Regions from separate parts of the Exiguobacterium sp. N4-1P genome, predicted to be linked through region 2. Evidence: predicted binding sites of a transcription regulator. Region 2 holds the regulator's gene; each other region holds the start of a gene.
The links. The regulator LexA, encoded in region 2, represses DNA repair genes until DNA is damaged. The targets are predictions, from matches to a motif close to CGAACATATGTTCG.
Positions count from the first base shown of each region.

Region 1: the regulator LexA is predicted to act here: its motif matches at 1,593-1,606, upstream of addB (helicase-exonuclease AddAB subunit AddB).
Region 3: the regulator LexA is predicted to act here: its motif matches at 3,763-3,776, upstream of uvrB (excinuclease ABC subunit UvrB).

Region 1 covers NZ_CP022236.1:709,365-715,270, forward strand. Annotated here, with positions in the region: gene A0126_RS03660 (competence protein ComK) at 1-135, shown strand, start outside; gene A0126_RS03665 (hypothetical protein) at 256-666, shown strand; gene A0126_RS03670 (hypothetical protein) at 739-1,077, opposite strand; gene A0126_RS03675 (truncated hemoglobin) at 1,137-1,517, opposite strand; gene addB (helicase-exonuclease AddAB subunit AddB) at 1,656-5,093, shown strand; gene addA (helicase-exonuclease AddAB subunit AddA) at 5,090-5,906, shown strand, end outside.
Region 2 covers NZ_CP022236.1:1,087,055-1,092,960, forward strand. Annotated here, with positions in the region: gene glpK (glycerol kinase GlpK) at 1-150, opposite strand, end outside; gene A0126_RS05505 (MIP/aquaporin family protein) at 192-893, opposite strand; gene A0126_RS05510 (metal-binding protein) at 1,072-1,545, opposite strand; gene lexA (transcriptional repressor LexA) at 1,576-2,190, opposite strand; gene A0126_RS05520 (cell division suppressor protein YneA) at 2,397-2,684, shown strand; gene A0126_RS05525 (YneB family resolvase-like protein) at 2,731-3,384, shown strand; gene A0126_RS05530 (DUF896 domain-containing protein) at 3,498-3,734, shown strand; gene tkt (transketolase) at 3,942-5,906, shown strand, end outside.
Region 3 covers NZ_CP022236.1:2,306,670-2,312,575, reverse strand. Annotated here, with positions in the region: gene A0126_RS11925 (murein hydrolase activator EnvC family protein) at 1-639, shown strand, start outside; gene A0126_RS11920 (S41 family peptidase) at 1,023-2,441, shown strand; gene A0126_RS11915 (PDZ domain-containing protein) at 2,461-3,624, shown strand; gene uvrB (excinuclease ABC subunit UvrB) at 3,829-5,796, shown strand; gene uvrA (excinuclease ABC subunit UvrA) at 5,798-5,906, shown strand, end outside.

The DNA.
Region 1 (5,906 bases), 380 kb from region 2:
GTCGAGTTTCAAACAGGACAGCGGATTGATACGGCCGCATCTGCCTATAGTATTGAACGACAGCGGATTAAAACCCTAGAATTAGCTTACGAAATGCAACGACGCTTCCAGGGGACGGGACATGAACACGTTTAAAAAGTGCAGAAAAGTGGAACACTCTAACAGGAAACGTTACCAATGAGAGCGAAATGAACTTGAGTAGAAACTGAATGCGCATTGAAGGGGAGGTGAAGCGGCCGATCTGGTCGCTACACGATGAATGAATCATATGAATGGTTAAACCGTAGAAAATTACAGCCGGGCTTCGGTGTTAATGGAGGACGCCGTTTTATTAGTTCACGGATCGTCCGTCCAGAAAACACGCCCGGCAAACGAATTAAAGATATTAAGCGAACACGCCAACTCATCGTCGACGAGGCAGGAAATCGACGTTGGGTGACAAAGCGAGTAGTCGTCACAGATGCATCAAAACATATGACGATTAACCGCCGCACATCGATTGCGCAAAAAGAAGTAACAGAATCTCGCTTAGAGCAAGTGAAGCAAAAATTATCTTCGAAGAAAGTATTGATTCCCGTTTTAGCGGCGACAGGGCTTGCCGTTGCCGGAGGGGTACTCGCATATGTACTTCGTCGCAAAAAAAGAAACACTCCCGAGAGTGAATAAACAAGCGTATAAGAAAAAAGCCGCGTCCCTCATTTAATCCAGGGACGCGGCTTTCTCTATACATAACCTATCTTAAAGGAAACGTTTTCGAATCGAAGTTGAGAGTGCTTTCTCTGCAATTTCTTCGAGCTGTTTCAAATTCGTCGCGTCAAAACTATCATTATAGAAGCGACCAACGAATTCGACACGATCATAATCGAGTTCCTTGAAAATCAAATGCTTGTGGTCATCATAAAAGACGACACGGAAGTAATCAGAACCGCGCTCTAATGTGACGAGTCCTTTAATATGTTCGAGTTTCTTTTGCTCGTCAGACTTTTCTTCTTCAACCGGTTCCTCTGCAGTTTTCGCCTCTGCTTGTTCGAGTGCCGATTTCACTAAATCAGGTTTCTTATCTTGTTCTTCAGTCATAATTATCGCCTCCATCTTTCATTTTACATGGAAATGGACAGATGAGAAAGAAAAATCCCTCACGGTTCCTGATGAGCCTCACAAATCCGTAAGACGTTTAATGCACCAATTCGTAAGCGCTCCATCAAACGTTCAGCTACAGCTCGATTGGAAAGTGTCTCATAGATGGCCACTTCCATCAACTCCATCCAGCGAAAGGCGTGTTGCTGTTCAATTGGTAAGAGTCGGTGAATCATCGCTAAATTCGTCCGCGAATCATCTAACTCATATTGGCGTGGACCACCTGTTAAGTGTGTCAAAAAAATAACTTGCGCCTGCTCGACACGTTGACGATCATCAGGAAAAATCGGACGAAGTATGGGGTCGGCATAAACAAGTTGATAAAAGCGAGCGACTAGCTGTTCAAGCATCGGTTGTTTTCCGATGTCATCATATAGCATGGTATTCCTCCTGTCTAACTAATTTTAATTGGCTTCAGTGTAGCAAAAATAAGTAGAAAAATATAGCTTCAAAAACGGACGTTTGTTCGTGTTTTATGAGATAATGACGTATACAAAAACGAGCTAAGGGAGGAACTGATGACCATGAATCATATGCACCTCGGTCGTGCCGGAACCGGAAAAACCACAAAATTAATAGAGACTGTAATCAATGAGCTCGAGGAGCGACCACTTGGAGAGCCGATTTATTTTATCGTCCCCGATCAAATGTCATTTGAGATGGAACGTCGAATTGCGACGGATGCCCGCCTATCTGGATTAGTACGGATGGAAGTCATGAGTTTGCGGCGCTTTGCTTTTCATATCATGCGGGATCATGGCAATCAGGCGATTCCGTTTTTAGACGAGACAGGGACACAGTTGTTATTACGTCAAGTCGTCGAAGAAGTTGAAAATGAGTTAAAGATTTTCAAACGGACAAAGAATATGCCCGGGTTTTACAAGGGGCTTGATGAACTGATCGCTACGTTCAAACGTTCGCTCGTCGCTCCAGACATGTTACGTCAAATTAGCGGACTTTCTCCGGAACGCTCGCCGAAACTAAATGATTTAGCTCTGATTTATGAGCGGTTCTCAGAACGCATCGTGGATAAAGCGCTTCATGCAGATGATTACTATACAACGTTACTCGACTTGTTACCGACAGCAGGTCTTGGTAATACACAATTCTTTATTGATGGTTTCTATGAGTTTTCGTTACAGGAACAACAGGTGTTGCTTAAATTGATGGAACTAGCAAAAGAAGTGCATATCAGCTTTACAATCGATGTGAGCGATCCCTATGCGAAACAGACGGAGTTTGGGGTCTCCCAACGTTGTTATATGCAATTGCTCGAACAGATGCAAGACCGACAGCTCGAGCATGAAGAGGTCCATTATGAACGGACGATTAAGTTCAAGTCGGAAGGACTACAAACATTAGAACAATCATTGATGAGTCCTGCCTATCCTCCTGTCGATCATGAAGTGGACGGGGTCACGGTGACAGCTGCCGTCAATCGCCAAGTCGAAACGGAAGCCGCTGTCCGCCAGGCAATCCAACTCGTGCGCCAGCATGGTTACCGGTTCAATGAAATTGCTTTTATCGTACGACATCTTGAACCGTATGCGGATCATTTAGAACGTGCGTTTCAGCTCTATGATATTCCGTATTTCCTTGATAAGCGGGAAACGATGATTCATCATCCGATTGTTGAATTGATTCAGTCTGCTTTAGAGCTCGTCGTCGCCGGTTACCGTGAAGAAGCAGTCTTTCGTCTGCTGAAAACGGAATTGATGCCACTCCCGGCAGATGATCAACGGCTCGCGCTTGATCGATTGGAGACGTTTGTCTTAGAACGTGGCATTAAAGGCACGATGTGGCAAAAGCCGTGGCAATTGAAACGACGCTTAACGGATGAAGTCAGTCTGACGGCGGAGGAACTCGAAGAAGAGGATGAGTTAAACCGGATGCGTCAATTCGTCGTCGATGCGATTACCCCGTTACAAGACCGGTTGAAGAAATCAAAAACAATGAGTGAACATACGCGTTCGCTTTATCAGTTCCTTGAAGAACACCAGTTGACAGATCGGCTGTTCAGTTGGAAACAAGAGGCGCTCGAGCGCAATGAGCTCAGTCATGCCCGGGAACATGATCAAGTATATGAAGCGGTCTTACATTTACTTGAACAACTCGAAGCAGCAGCTCCTGAGACGGAACTGTCGACAGACTTATTCGTACAAATGGTCGAAACCGGACTTGAGAGTCTGCGCTTCTCACTCGTCCCACCATCGCTCGATCAGGTCATCGCGACGGATTATGTCCGGGGGCGTTTACAACGAGTAAAAGTCGCATTTTTACTCGGCGCGAATGATGGTATGATTCCGTTCGTCGAAGACCAGTCGAAACTATTGTCGGAAGGAGATCATGATTTCCTTCACAATCATGGAGTTCCGGTCGGTAAAGCGTCACTGGATGTCTTTGATGACGAATTATACTACCTGTACCACGGAGTGACGGCACCGAGTGAATCGTTGTATATCAGTTATGCTCTTGTTGATGAGGACGGGAAGGCATTACAACCAGCCTCCATCGTGAAACAAATCAAGTACCAGTTACTGCAAGACCGTCCTGTCAAAACACACTTCGCAGAAGCAGGAGAGCATGCACCAAATGATCAATTCGATTTCGTAACTGATCCCGACCGAGCGGCGGCTGCGACGGCAATCGAGTTACGCCGTTTACAGCGCCGGTATCCGATTCAATCGTCATGGTTTGATGTCTACAATGCATTGCTCGAGAATGGTCAAGGACGAGAACGAATGGCGTTACTCGTCGATGCGTTATTTTATCAAAACCGAGCAGATGAACTTCCAGACGACTTAGCACGTTCCCTTTACGGTGACAGCATCAAGGCGAGTGTCTCTAGATTTGAGACGTATAATGCGTGTTCCTATAAGCATTTTGCACGGTATGGGCTACGTTTGAAGGAACGAAAACTATATAAATTCGAGGCACCCGACATTGGAAATCTATTTCATGGCGCGTTAAATGATTTGTCCGTCAACATCAAGGAGTCCGGCAGAAAATGGCGTGATTTAGATGATGCATCGTGCACAGAACTTGCGAAAAATGCCGTGGAAAAAGTGACACCAGACATTCAAAATGCTATTTTGATGAGTTCGAATCGGTTCGGATACATTCAGAAAAAATTAACGGATGTCGTCGAACAAACGGCGAAGATGCTCGTCAAACAAGCAGAACGGTCTGACTTCGAACCTGATTTATTTGAAATCAGCTTTGGGAACGCGATGTTCCCTCCTTTACGGTTTACACTGCCGGATGGAACGGAAATCGAATTCACTGGTCGAATTGATCGAGTCGACCAAGCGACGATTGGTGACCAATTGTACGTCCGGATTGTCGATTACAAGTCGAGTGCCCGAGCGCTTGATTTTGCTGAAATTTATTATGGTCTTGCGATTCAGATGTTGTTCTATTTAAAAACGGTCGTCGAACAATCAGAAGTCTTATTTAATCAACAAGCGAAACCAGCAGGCGCCCTGTACTTCCATGTCAAAAATCCGATGTTACGAAGTGATTTGTCGGCGGCTGAAGAAGAACGGAATCGTTTATTGCTCGAATCCTACCAGATGCAAGGTGTGATTGTCGAAAATGATGATGTGTTACGGGCGATGGATCAAATCGCGTTTGATGAACGGAAAAAATCGCCACTCGTCAAAGTGACGTTTACGAAGACAGGACTGCATAAATCACATACGAAAGGGGTCGTCAAAGAAGCGGAACTGAACGCGTTGATGGATCATGCCTGGGACGAATTGAAAACAAGCAGTGCCGAGATGTACGCGGGAGATATCGCCATCGATCCGTTCGACTATCAAGAGCGAACACCGTGTACGTTTTGCGAATACCGTTCGGTCTGTCAATTCGACGAATCGCTCGGGAACAGTTATCGTCAACTGGACCCTTTATCTGAAAAAGAAGTATTGGACCGACTGAAGGAGGAAGAGGAATGAGCGTCAATTGGACGGATGAGCAACAACAAGCAATCGATGCGCGCGGAGGACACATTCTCGTTTCGGCAGCAGCCGGTTCAGGGAAGACCGCCGTACTCGTTGAACGGTTGACGCAACGCGTCATCGATCAAGAAGATCCACTGACAGCAGACCGGATTTTAGTCGCGACGTTTACAAACGCTGCCGCAAAAGAAATGAAAACGCGTGTCATCGAGGCGATCGAAGCGAAAATCAAAGAAGCCCCAGACGATGTTTATTTGAAGAAGCAGCGTCAGATGATGAACCGGGCACAAATTACGACAATCCATTCCTTCTGTTTATCAATCTTACGGGAAAACTATTATCGAATCGGGCTGGATCCGGCTTTTCGAATTGCGGATGAATCCGAATTATTGTTGTTACAAGATGATGTACTGGAAGAGGTCTTTGAAGAATTTTACGCTGCCGCCAATCCGGCATTTTATGAATTGATTGATAGTTATACTTCCGATCGGGACGATCAGGCAATGCTCTCTCTGATTTCAAACTTGTACCGGTTTTCGCGTTCGCTACCAGATCCAGACGGTTTTTACGAGCATCTGCTTGCACAATACGACCAGCCGGTTGATCCTGATGAATCTTCGTTGCTGACACGACTCCTTGAATTAGAATGGCAAAAAATCGCACCGCTTTTAGAACGTTACCTTGAGCTCTCCTATCGTTTGCATCAGTCCGGCTATACAGAAATGGCGGAGCTCCTAATGCGTGACATTGAACCGTTACGCCGTATTAATCCGGCGACTGATCGTTGGACGACGGTCGCACTGACGTTCC
Region 2 (5,906 bases):
ATTTGCATCATGCTCGACCCAGCCTGGTTGTGGGAAGTATTGTTTGAATTCACGTTGAGCAGAGTTGACGATTTGACCATCATGATCGAAAATGATGGCGCGTGAGCTTGTCGTTCCTTGGTCGAGTGCTAAAATATACTTGTTTTCCATCTGTGAGTCCCCCTTGAATAGTTAAGATACCTAATGCTCAATCAAAATAGCAGTTGATAGATGAAGACGGCGATTGCGCCTCCGATGATTGGTCCGACAATCGGAATCCATGAGTAACCCCAGTCTGATGATCCCTTACCCGGAATCGGTAAGATCGCGTGGGCGATACGTGGACCAAGGTCACGGGCAGGGTTGATTGCATAACCCGTCGTACCACCGAGCGAAAGACCGATGACGACTACGAGGAGACCGACGATCAATGGATTGAGTCCGTCTGCAAACGTATTCGCTCCAAGCGCCAAGATACCAAAGACGAGAACGAATGTCCCGATGATCTCAGATACTAAGTTTGATCCCGTATGACGGATTGCTGGACCTGTCGCGAAGACACCGAGTTTTGCGGCTTGATCTTCTGTCGCTTCAAAATGTTTCATGTAATGAAGCCAAACGAGTACTGCGCCAAGGAATGCTCCGACAAGTTGAGCAGCGATATAGATAGGTACATCTGCCCACGGTAAGTCAGAATTGAGCGCGAGCGACAAAGTAACCGCTGGGTTCAAGTGGGCACCACTGGATGCCGCGACGTAAACACCGGTCATAACGGCGAGACCCCAAGCGAGCGTGATGACAATCCAGCCACCATTTTCAGACTTGGTTTTCTTCAGAACGACACCGGCGACGACGCCATCCCCGAGTAGGACGAGAATCAATGTTCCCATCATCTCACTAATAAAATTACTCATGCAAAAACCCTCCCTTTGGATTAAAGCGAATAATGCCTTTCTATTTAAACCTAACCCGAATTGATAACGTTTTCAATACAAATAATTGAAATATAGGAATCGAAATTTTCAATATTTAGGTTTAAAAAAATTAGAATTGGATAATAAAAAGACTTTTTCCATGATTGAATGGAAAAAGTCAGGATCGACGTTTTTTTCGTTTCTTTTTAGGGCGGAACCAACTACTCGTATGATCAAGGATGATATGAATCGTACTTGCGGTCATCACACCGATAATAAAAGCAGGCATGACGTCAATCAATGAGTCGACCGTGCTTGCTTGGATGATTTCACTATAGAAGGCTAAAAAGAGTAGCGGAATCAATAAAGCGGCACTGTAGAGTAGGCGGATGACATCTCCGATGATTAAGCCATGCGACCAGATGGAGCGGTGCGGCATAATTTTAACGTATGGCATCCAAAGGACACGCAAAGGGCCAAAACGATAGTAAGGTTCCGATTTTAAGTCTAAGTCGGGCGAAAGCCATAAGGTCCCGACGGCGATTCCGACAGCGGTCGGGAGCCAATCCGTTTGGTTCGTTGCGACCGAATAAACAACATATCCCGTTAGGGCAACGGAGTTGACCGTATCATGTACATTTCCAGAAGGCATGAAAAAAGACCAGCTTAGCTGGTCCCTCTCTTAGTGAATCGTCCGGTAAACGCCGATGACCTTGCCAAGAATCGACACGTTATCGAAATACATCGGGTCCATCGAGTCATTTTCTGGTTGAAGACGTACCTGTTGATCTTCTAAGAAGAACCGTTTGACTGTCGCTTCACTATCTTCGGTCATCGCAACGACAATCTCCCCGTTTTCTGCTGTGTTTTGTTGACGCACGATAACACGATCGCCATCAAGAATACCTGCATTAATCATCGATTCGCCATCAATCGTCAACATAAAGACGGTTTCATTTCCTACATAATGTGCAGGGAGTGGGAAATGCTCTTCTATGTTTTCAATCGCAGTGATCGGAAGTCCGGCAGTTACCTTGCCGATAACGGGGACATGGACGATCGCTTCGTTGATTTCTTCAGGTTTATCAAGCAATATTTCAATCGCGCGTGGTTTCGTCGGGTCACGGCGAATCAGTCCACGTTTTTCTAGACGATCCAAATGACCGTGTACCGTTGAGCTTGAAGCAAGACCAACAGCTTCACCAATTTCGCGAACTGAAGGTGGATAGCCCTTTAACTTCACTTCAGCGATGATGTAGTCAAGGATTTCTTGTTGACGTTTAGACATTTTCCGCATACGAATTGCCACCTCTTTCCGGATTGGTTTTTTTAGGATTTAGGAATATATGTTTCTAGAATTACTATAACATAGAACAAATGAGCGCACAAACAATTGTTCGATGTTTTTGTGTTGACCGAACACTGGTTCTGTGTTTATTATAGATTATGCGAACAATTGTTCCGAGAACATTTATTCTAATAACCTATTTGGAGGGATTCATGATGATTCATTCTATTCGTACTCATGCCTTTTCAATTCTGTTTTATACGCTCAGTTTTGCTTTCATTCTTTTTCTTTTAACACCACGACCAGATGAAAAGGTACACCAATTACTCACGGCGTCAGTCACGGTTGATGAGAACGTAACGGTCGAACAAGTTGCAGAAGTCTACAATGATGGTTCGATGACGAACCAGGAATACATCGACTGGCTGATCAAGAACAATGAGCTCGAAACAAAACATGTCATTTCGAAAGACAAAATCGTTGTACCAATCGCACAACAATGACAGAATATAAAAGTTGTTGAATGAACGAACAGGGGTGTGAGGTACGATGAAAGTAGTAATCTACTGTCGCGTCTCGACGGAAAAAGAAGCACAAGAGAGCTCACTGGAGCGGCAAAGAGCAGAACTGTCGGGACTCGCTTTAACAAAAGGATTTGAAATCATAGATATCATCGTCGAAAAAGAAAGTGGCTATGATGTAGAGCGAGAAGGGATGTTAACCGTTCTTGATTATGTAACGCGTCATCTGGTGGAAGCGGTGCTCGTGACGGACGATACACGAATCGGACGAGGAAACGCCAAAATCGCGATTTTGCATACGTTCAAAAAACATGATGTCCAGTTGATGACGATGGAGTCAGACGGTGAATACCAACTGGCGGATGCGGAAGCAATGGTCCTCGAGATCGTTTCACTCGTTGAGGAATACCAGCGTAAGCTCCACAATGCAAAAATCGCACGCGGTATGCGACGGGCTGTCGATAATGGTTTTAGACCCGAACAAAATCTTAATCGGCAAGGCGAGAATGCCGGCCGCAGTCGAAAGGAAGTCCCGATTGAAGAAATCGTTCGATTACGTGAACTTGGTTTGACGTTTGCTGACATCGCGACGACCTTACGCGGCATGGGGCATGATATTTCGAAAGCGACGGTCAACCGGCGTTATCTTGAATATAAAGAAGTTGTCCAGTCTTATGAATGAAAGCAGGTGTTGTGTCATCTTGACGCGACAAACTTGCTTTTTTTTTTCGGGTCTTTTACAGTAAGGTTACTATTAAAGTGCTCCGCGTTGAGTCAAAGAGAAAGAGGGATATTATGTTATCACAAGAACAACTCGATCGAATTAATGAACTTGCTAATAAATCAAAAGTCGAACCGTTAACGGAAGCTGAGACGGCGGAACAAAAAGAATTAAGAACGGCCTATTTAGAAGCATTTCGTGGTTCGTTCAAAAATCAAATGATGGGTATCAAAATCGTTGATGAAGAAGGAACGGATGTTACGCCTGAAAAATTGAAGCAAGCACAAGAAGAAGAACGCAATAAACAGTAAGCAAGTTTTGTATGAACGAAAGCTGCGTCGCTCAATCCGTGAGCGAGGTAGCTTTTTTAATGGGAAAATCAGTAATGTGTATCATGAAAGTCGCTTGAAAAGGGCAATAGAGAGCGCATTCATTTTAATGTGACATACTATTTAGAAAAGTTGTATCACATTTCTGTGTGTGCTAAAATGATATAGAATTTGTGAAAAAGAGAGAGGATGATTGTTTTGACGAACATGACAACAGTAGAATTATTAGCAGTAAATACGATTCGTACCTTATCAATTGATGCAGTACAAAAAGCGAACTCGGGCCACCCGGGAATGCCGATGGGTGCAGCACCGATGGCATTTACATTATGGGCGGATCATATGAACCACAACCCTAAAAATCCAGAATGGTTTAACCGTGACCGTTTTGTACTTTCAGCAGGACACGGTTCAATGCTTCTCTACTCACTCCTCCATTTATCAGGATACGACCTCGCGATGGATGACTTGAAGTCATTCCGTCAATGGAACTCAAAAACACCGGGTCACCCGGAATACCGTCACACAGCAGGTGTCGATGCGACGACTGGTCCACTCGGACAAGGCATCGCGATGGCTGTCGGGATGGCGATGGCAGAACGTCACCTCGAAGCCAAATACAACCGTGACGACTTAAACGTCGTCGATCACTTCACGTATGGAATTTGCGGAGACGGTGATTTAATGGAAGGTGTCTCTGCAGAAGCGGCTTCACTCGCAGGACATTTAGGTCTTGGTAAACTCGTCGTCCTGTATGATTCAAACGACATCTCGTTAGATGGTGACTTGGACAAGTCATTCTCTGAAAACGTCCAACAACGTTTTGAAGCATACAACTGGCAAGTCATCCGTGTTGAAGATGGAACGGATATCGATTCGATTTCAAAAGCACTCGACGCGGCGAAAGCGGAAACAACAAAACCGACATTGATCGAAGTCAAAACGGTTATCGGATTCGGTTCGCCGAACAAATCAGGGAAATCGGCTTCACACGGTGCACCACTCGGCGATGCGGAAATCAAGTTGACGAAAGCAAGCTACGTTTGGGATCATGAAGAATTCTATGTACCGGAAGAAGTCAAAGACTTGTTCGAGGAGCGCATCGAAAAACGTGGCGCTGATACAGAAGCAGCATGGACGGAAAAAATGGAGCAATACAAAGCAGCACATCCGGAATTGCACGCTGAGCTTGTTCAAGCGATCAACAATGAATTGCCGAGCAACTGGGAAGCAGATCTTCCGACATATGATCTGACATCGAAAAAAGCAACACGTCAGACGAGTGGGGAAGTCTTAAACGCTCTTGCGAAAAATATTCCATCAATCTTCGGTGGATCAGCTGACTTAGCTGGTTCGAACAACACGATGCTAAAAGGCGAAGCTGACTTCGATATCGATCCAAGCGGCCGTAACATTTGGTTCGGTGTCCGTGAGTTCGCGATGGCAGCAGCTGTCAACGGAATGGCACTTCACGGTGGCGTCATCCCTTACGGTGCGACATTCTTCGTCTTCTCAGATTACTTGCGCCCGGCAGTCCGTCTTGCAGCATTGATGGGGATTCAATCAATCTTCGTCTTGACGCATGACTCGATCGCAGTGGGAGAAGATGGTCCAACACACGAGCCAGTCGAACACTTGATGAGTTTCCGTGCGATGCCGAACTTGACGGTCTATCGTCCGGCAGACGGAAAAGAAACGATTGCCGCTTGGAAAACAGCTGTTCAATCGAAAAACAAACCGACGTTGCTCGTTATGACACGCCAAGGTTTACCTGAACTTGAAGGCACGACAGTCGAAGGTGCTGAAAAGGGTGGTTATGTCATCGCAGGTGACGTAAACACAGCAGATACAATCTTGATGGGAACGGGTTCAGAAGTTCACTTGCTCGTCGAAGCACAAAAACAACTGGGTGAAAAGGTTGCGGTCGTTTCACTTCCATCATGGGAGTTGTTCGAAGCGCAAACAGCTGAGTACAAAGAATCTGTCTTACCAAAACGGATCACGAAACGTCTTGCGATCGAAGCAGGCGCGTCACTCGGTTGGTACAAGTACGTGGGAACAGAAGGACAAGTCATCGGAATCGATCGTTTCGGCGCATCGGCTCCAGGAGACCTTCTATTAAAAGAGTACGGCATGTCTGTCGAAAATATCTTG
Region 3 (5,906 bases), 1.2 Mb from region 2:
GCCCAAATCTTAGCAGATCAGCAACAATTGATTAGCACGCAACTGACGGAACTCGAAGAAGCAGCACGTGCCGCTGAACAAGCAAAGATAAAGGCGGAAGCAGAACGTCTCGCCCGTATCGAGGCAGCGAAACGTGAGCAAGAGGAAGCGGACGACACGCAGGCAGCGGACCGGACGGCATCGCCAACGACGAAAACGCAACCGGTACCATCTGCGACGGATCATGCAAAGCCATTTCAATTACCTGTCTCCGGTTACGTGTCCAGCCCGTTCGGTCCACGGAACAATCCGTTGACCGGCAAGTCGGAGATTCATACGGGCATCGATCTCGTCAATGCTAAAGGAACACCGATTCAGGCGGCGGCGGGTGGTATCGTCCTGCGCGCCGGAAGTGCGACAGGATACGGGAATGTCGTGATGATCACCCATCTGATCGACGGGAAAGTCTGGACGACGGTTTACGGACATCTTGATTCCGTCGCCGTGGAGGCAGGGCAAACGGTCATGCCGGGGACGGTCATCGGAAAGTTAGGTTCGACAGGCTGGTCGACTGGTCCTCATCTTCACTTTGAGATTCACCAAGGGGAGTGGGCGGTCGGACAACCGAACGCGGTCGATCCAGCCCCGTACATCTTTTGATTGACCTATAGCTCTTTAGCGAAAAGATAGGGTAACCTATTTTTTTCAGACTGTAGACAACGTGCTATCGGGAGATCAAGCGTCTTTTTCGTTGCTTTCCTCGGGCGAGGCGCAAGCCGTTGCTCCTTGGATCCTAGCGGACAACGAGCAGGGTCTTGCCTGTCTCTGATAGTGCGTTAACAACGCACTTCTCCCGTAGGAGTCAACGAAACGTGACGCTTTTTAGGTAATATCGTGACGGAAAGCCCGAACGGATTGTCTCTCGATATCTCCTGTTCACTCTCTATAAGAATTTGTCTACACGTTGAAAAGATAGGGTAACCTATCTTTTTTTGCTATACTGAAAAAAATAGCAGGTTTACACCGGAAACGAGGAATCAAGCGTGAAAAAATCTACAACGGCAGTCATAGCAGTCAGTACATTCGGACTTGGCCTAGGGGCAGGCGCAGTCGGTATGTTAGCAACAGGTGGTACCGACACGGTGACGACCAGTTCATCGGGCGAATCGGGGGACTGGAAAAAGGTTGATCAAGTCCGCCAGATGATTTCACAGTATTACCTAGAAGATGTCACGGATCAAGAATTGCTTGAAGGAGCACTCAGTGGGATGACGGAAGTGCTTGACGATCCCTACTCGGTCTACATGGATGAATCGGAAACGGCGTCGTTCAACACGAATCTGTCTTCATCGTTTGAAGGAATTGGCGCGACACTGGAGCAAAAGGGTGAGGCAATTGTCATCGTCGCTCCGATTAAAGGGGCACCCGCTGAAAAAGCAGGAATCAAGCCGGGTGACGTCATTATAGAAATCGATGGCAAGTCGACGAAAGGTCAAAAGACGGATCAAGCTGTCAAAAAGATTCGTGGTGAAAAAGGGACGGAAGTCGTCTTGACGATTCAACGCGGGGGACAAGACCCGATGAAAATCACGATTGAACGCGATACGATTCCGATTGAGACCGTTTATTCGGAAACAGAACAAGTGAACGGGAAAACGATTGGTGTACTCCAAGTGACTCAGTTCTCTGACCCGACTGCAGAAGAGTTCGAAAAGCAACTCGCTGCTCTCGAAGCGAAGAATATCGATGGACTCGTCATTGACGTCCGGGGAAACCCGGGCGGACTGTTGACGGCAGTTTCGAAAATGATTGCGCCATTCATTCCGAAAGATACACCGATTTTCCAGGTCGAAGACAATAAAGGCGACCGGACGCAGGAATTCGGGAAGGCGGACGCGAAGAAACCTTATAACATCGTCGTGTTGGAAGATAGCGGTTCCGCGTCAGCGTCAGAAATTTTAGCCGCCGGTCTGAAAGAAGGCGCCGGTGCAGAAGTCGTCGGTACAAAGTCATTCGGTAAAGGGATCGTCCAAAGTGCGTATGACTTAAAAGATGGCAGTGACCTGAAGCTGACAACGAACAAATGGTTGACGCCAGATGGGAACTGGATTCACAAAAAAGGAGTTAAACCGACCGTTGAAGTCAAACAACCCGCGTATTTCAATGTCACGAAAATATTGACGGATGACAAAGCGCTCAATGTCGGGGACTATGGAAAAACTGTCGAAAATGCACATCTCGTGCTCGAAGCGATCGGTTACGATCCGAAAGGGCAGGATGGGTATTATGGCGACACGATGAAACAAGCAGTCGAACAACTTCAAAAAGATGCCAAGCTCGAAGTCACGGGTAAGATTGACCCGGTGACGGCTTCCGAGATGGAGACACGTCTCTTGAAAAAGTTAGAAGACTCGAAAAATGATGTACAACGCATCAAGGCACTTGAAGTTGCTGCTGAATAAATCACGGAAAGAGGTCTGAATGGGCGTGGAATTATTCGATGGAATCGGTTGGACAGTGATTAGTCTTATCGCTAGTCCAATCCTGTGGTTAGCCATTCTAGTCAGTGTTGTAATCGGTATTCGTCGCGTCAGGCGAGAACGGAACTTGTTCCGCTCGAAATCACGCGATCAACGGACCGACATTTTTGAGACATTACTGCCCGGTCTGCTCGTCGGGATTGTCTTATCTGCAATCAGTTTGAGTTTACAGGTGACCGTCAGCCCGGTCTTCATTGTCGCCTTTACGGCGCTCGCTGCCGTGACATTAGTGATTGGCGTCGTCCGGTTTAACTTGCCGCTTTGGCCGCTCAGCGTTTTGGCACTTATCGGGTGGTTCGTGACGGATGAACGGATGGACGGGATTAAAGAGGTCGACGCGACGACGTTGCTGTTGCTTGCGAGCTTGACGCTGCTGGCAGAATTGGCGCTCGTCGCGTGGCGCGGTCAAAAGCAGTTGTCCCCATCACTCGTCTTATCGAAGCGGGGGCGTTTCATCGGTGGGTTGTCCGCGAACAAACTGTGGTTGATTCCGTTGCTCGTCATTGTTCCAGGCAGTAGTCTCGAGGAATGGTTTCCGCGGTTCGCTTTTCCGGAGTACGTCCCGCTCGTGCTCTTTTTCCCGCTCGGCTTCAGTTTTCTGTTCACAGGAAAATTGCCGGCTGAGTTGATGCGTCCATTGATTCGGGGTCGCGTCATCACATTGTTACTCGCGGTCTTGTTGACACTGGGTGCGTACGTGACGAACCGGGAAGAATGGTTATTCGGTCTACCGCTCCTGCTCGTCTTGCACATCATCTTGCACCAACGGGTCAAACGTTTGAATCGTTCAGCGACGCCGATTTTCCTCAATGGAAAACGGGGTGTCGTCATCCTGGGGACGTTCCCTGGATTACCGGCATCAGAAATGGGGCTCGTACCCGGAGAAGCCATCTATAAGGTCAACGGTGATTTTGTTGATTCCGAGACGAGCTTCTATGAAGCGATTCAAAAGCATAAACCGTACTTACGTCTCGAAGTGATGAATCATAATGGAGATGTTCGGTTTGCACAACGGGCTTTTTATGAACAAGATCATCATGAACTCGGCATCATGTTCGTCAGTGAGCCGGGGAATCGCCGGACGAAAATTCGAACGCTTCAATAATGAACATCCTCTATCACGTAAGTGGTAGGGGATGTTGTTGTTTCTTGAGTGAACTTTATCTTTTTCAGAGATAATCCGTACTGGGACTTTTTCTTTTTTGGAAAAACGGGTAACTTCCTAGAAGGAGCACTTCATAATCGAATGTTTGTTCGTAAAGTGATACAATAAAGATAGATTTTTTACGGAATGAGGGGGAAGTTAGCGATGGATTTTGAGTTAGTGTCACCATTTGAACCAGGCGGCGATCAGCCGGCTGCCATTAAACAATTGGTCACCGGCGTCAAGAACGGCGAGCGGCATCAAACGTTGCTCGGAGCGACCGGAACCGGTAAGACGTTCACCGTCTCGAATGTCATCAAAGAGATTAAAAAGCCGACGTTAGTCCTGGCGCATAATAAAACACTGGCCGGGCAACTGTACTCGGAGTTCAAAGAATTTTTCCCGAACAACGCGGTCGAGTACTTCGTCAGCTTTTATGATTACTATCAACCGGAAGCGTATGTCCCGTCGACGGACACGTTCATCGAAAAAGACTCGTCCATCAACGATGAGATTGATAAACTCCGTCACTCGGCGACATCTTCCTTGTTTGAGCGAGATGACGTCTTGATCGTTGCGTCCGTCTCGTGTATCTACGGTCTCGGTAACCCGGAAGAATACAATAATCACGTGTTGTCGCTTCGTGTCGGCAACGAGATGGGGCGTAACGAGATGCTCCGTCGTTTGATTGACATTCAATATGAACGAAATGACATCGACTTCCAGCGCGGGCGGTTTCGTGTCCGTGGTGATGTCGTCGAGATTTTCCCGGCGTCACGAGACGAACAATGTGTCCGTGTCGAATTTTTTGGTGACGAAATCGAACGGATTCGCGACATGGATCCGTTGACAGGTGAAATCATCGCCGATCGTGAACATATCTCAATCTTCCCGGCGTCCCACTTCGTGACGGGGGACACACGTCTTCAAAAAGCAATCGCGAACATCGAAGTCGAACTTGAGACGCAACTCGCGAAGATGCGTGAAGACGGGATGTTACTTGAAGCGCAACGTCTTGAGCAACGGACGAACTACGATCTCGAGATGATGCGTGAAATGGGTTACTGCTCAGGAATTGAAAACTATTCCCGTCATTTAAACCTGATGCCGGAAGGATCGACGCCGTATACGCTCATCGATTACTTCCCGAAAGACTTCTTGCTCGTCGCCGATGAGTCGCACGTCACGTTACCGCAAATCCGCGGGATGTATAACGGTGACCAGGCGCGGAAACAAGTCCTCGTCGAGCATGGTTTCCGTTTGCCGTCAGCGAAAGATAACCGGCCGCTTCGTTTTGAAGAGTTTGAAGAGAAGGTCAGTCAAGCAATTTATATCTCAGCGACGCCGGGACCTTATGAGCTCGAGCACTCAAAAGAGATGGTTGAACAAATTATTCGTCCGACGGGACTCGTCGATCCGACGATCGAGATTCATCCGATCACGGGTCAAATCGATTACTTGATGGACAACATCCGGGACCGCGTTGCGAAAAATGAACGGGTTCTCGTGACGACATTGACGAAAAAAATGTCGGAAGACTTGACCGATTATTTAAAAGAACACGGTGTTAAGGTCAACTACATGCACTCGGAAATCAAGACGCTCGAACGGATTGAAATCATTCGCGATCTGCGGCTTGGTAAGTATGACGTACTCGTCGGGATCAATCTGCTTCGTGAAGGACTCGATATTCCGGAAGTGTCGCTCGTGACGATTCTCGATGCGGATAAAGAAGGTTTCTTACGGTCCGAGCGATCATTGATTCAGACGATCGGACGGGCGGCCCGGAACTCGGAAGGGCACGTTGTCCTGTTTGCAGACAAGATTACAGATTCGATGCAACGGGCAATGGATGAGACGGAACGTCGGCGCAACATTCAGCTCGCGTTCAATAAAGAACACGGCATTACGCCGAAAACGATTCAAAAAGATGTTCGCGGTGTCATCAGTACGACGATTGAAAGTGATGATACGGTCGAAAAACTGGAGAAATTCAATAAACTGAAAAAACCGGAGCGCGAAACGCTACTCGAACAGTTGGATCAAGAGATGCGACAAGCAGCGAAAGACATGCAATTCGAGCGCGCAGCAGAGCTTCGAGATCTTATATTAGAATTGAAAGCAGGTGCCTAAGTTGGGAGACAAGAAAAACAAGATTATCATCAAAGGCGCTCGCGTCAATAACCTTCAAAACATCGATGTTGAAATCCCGCGCGATCAGCTCGTCGTCTTGACGGGCTTAT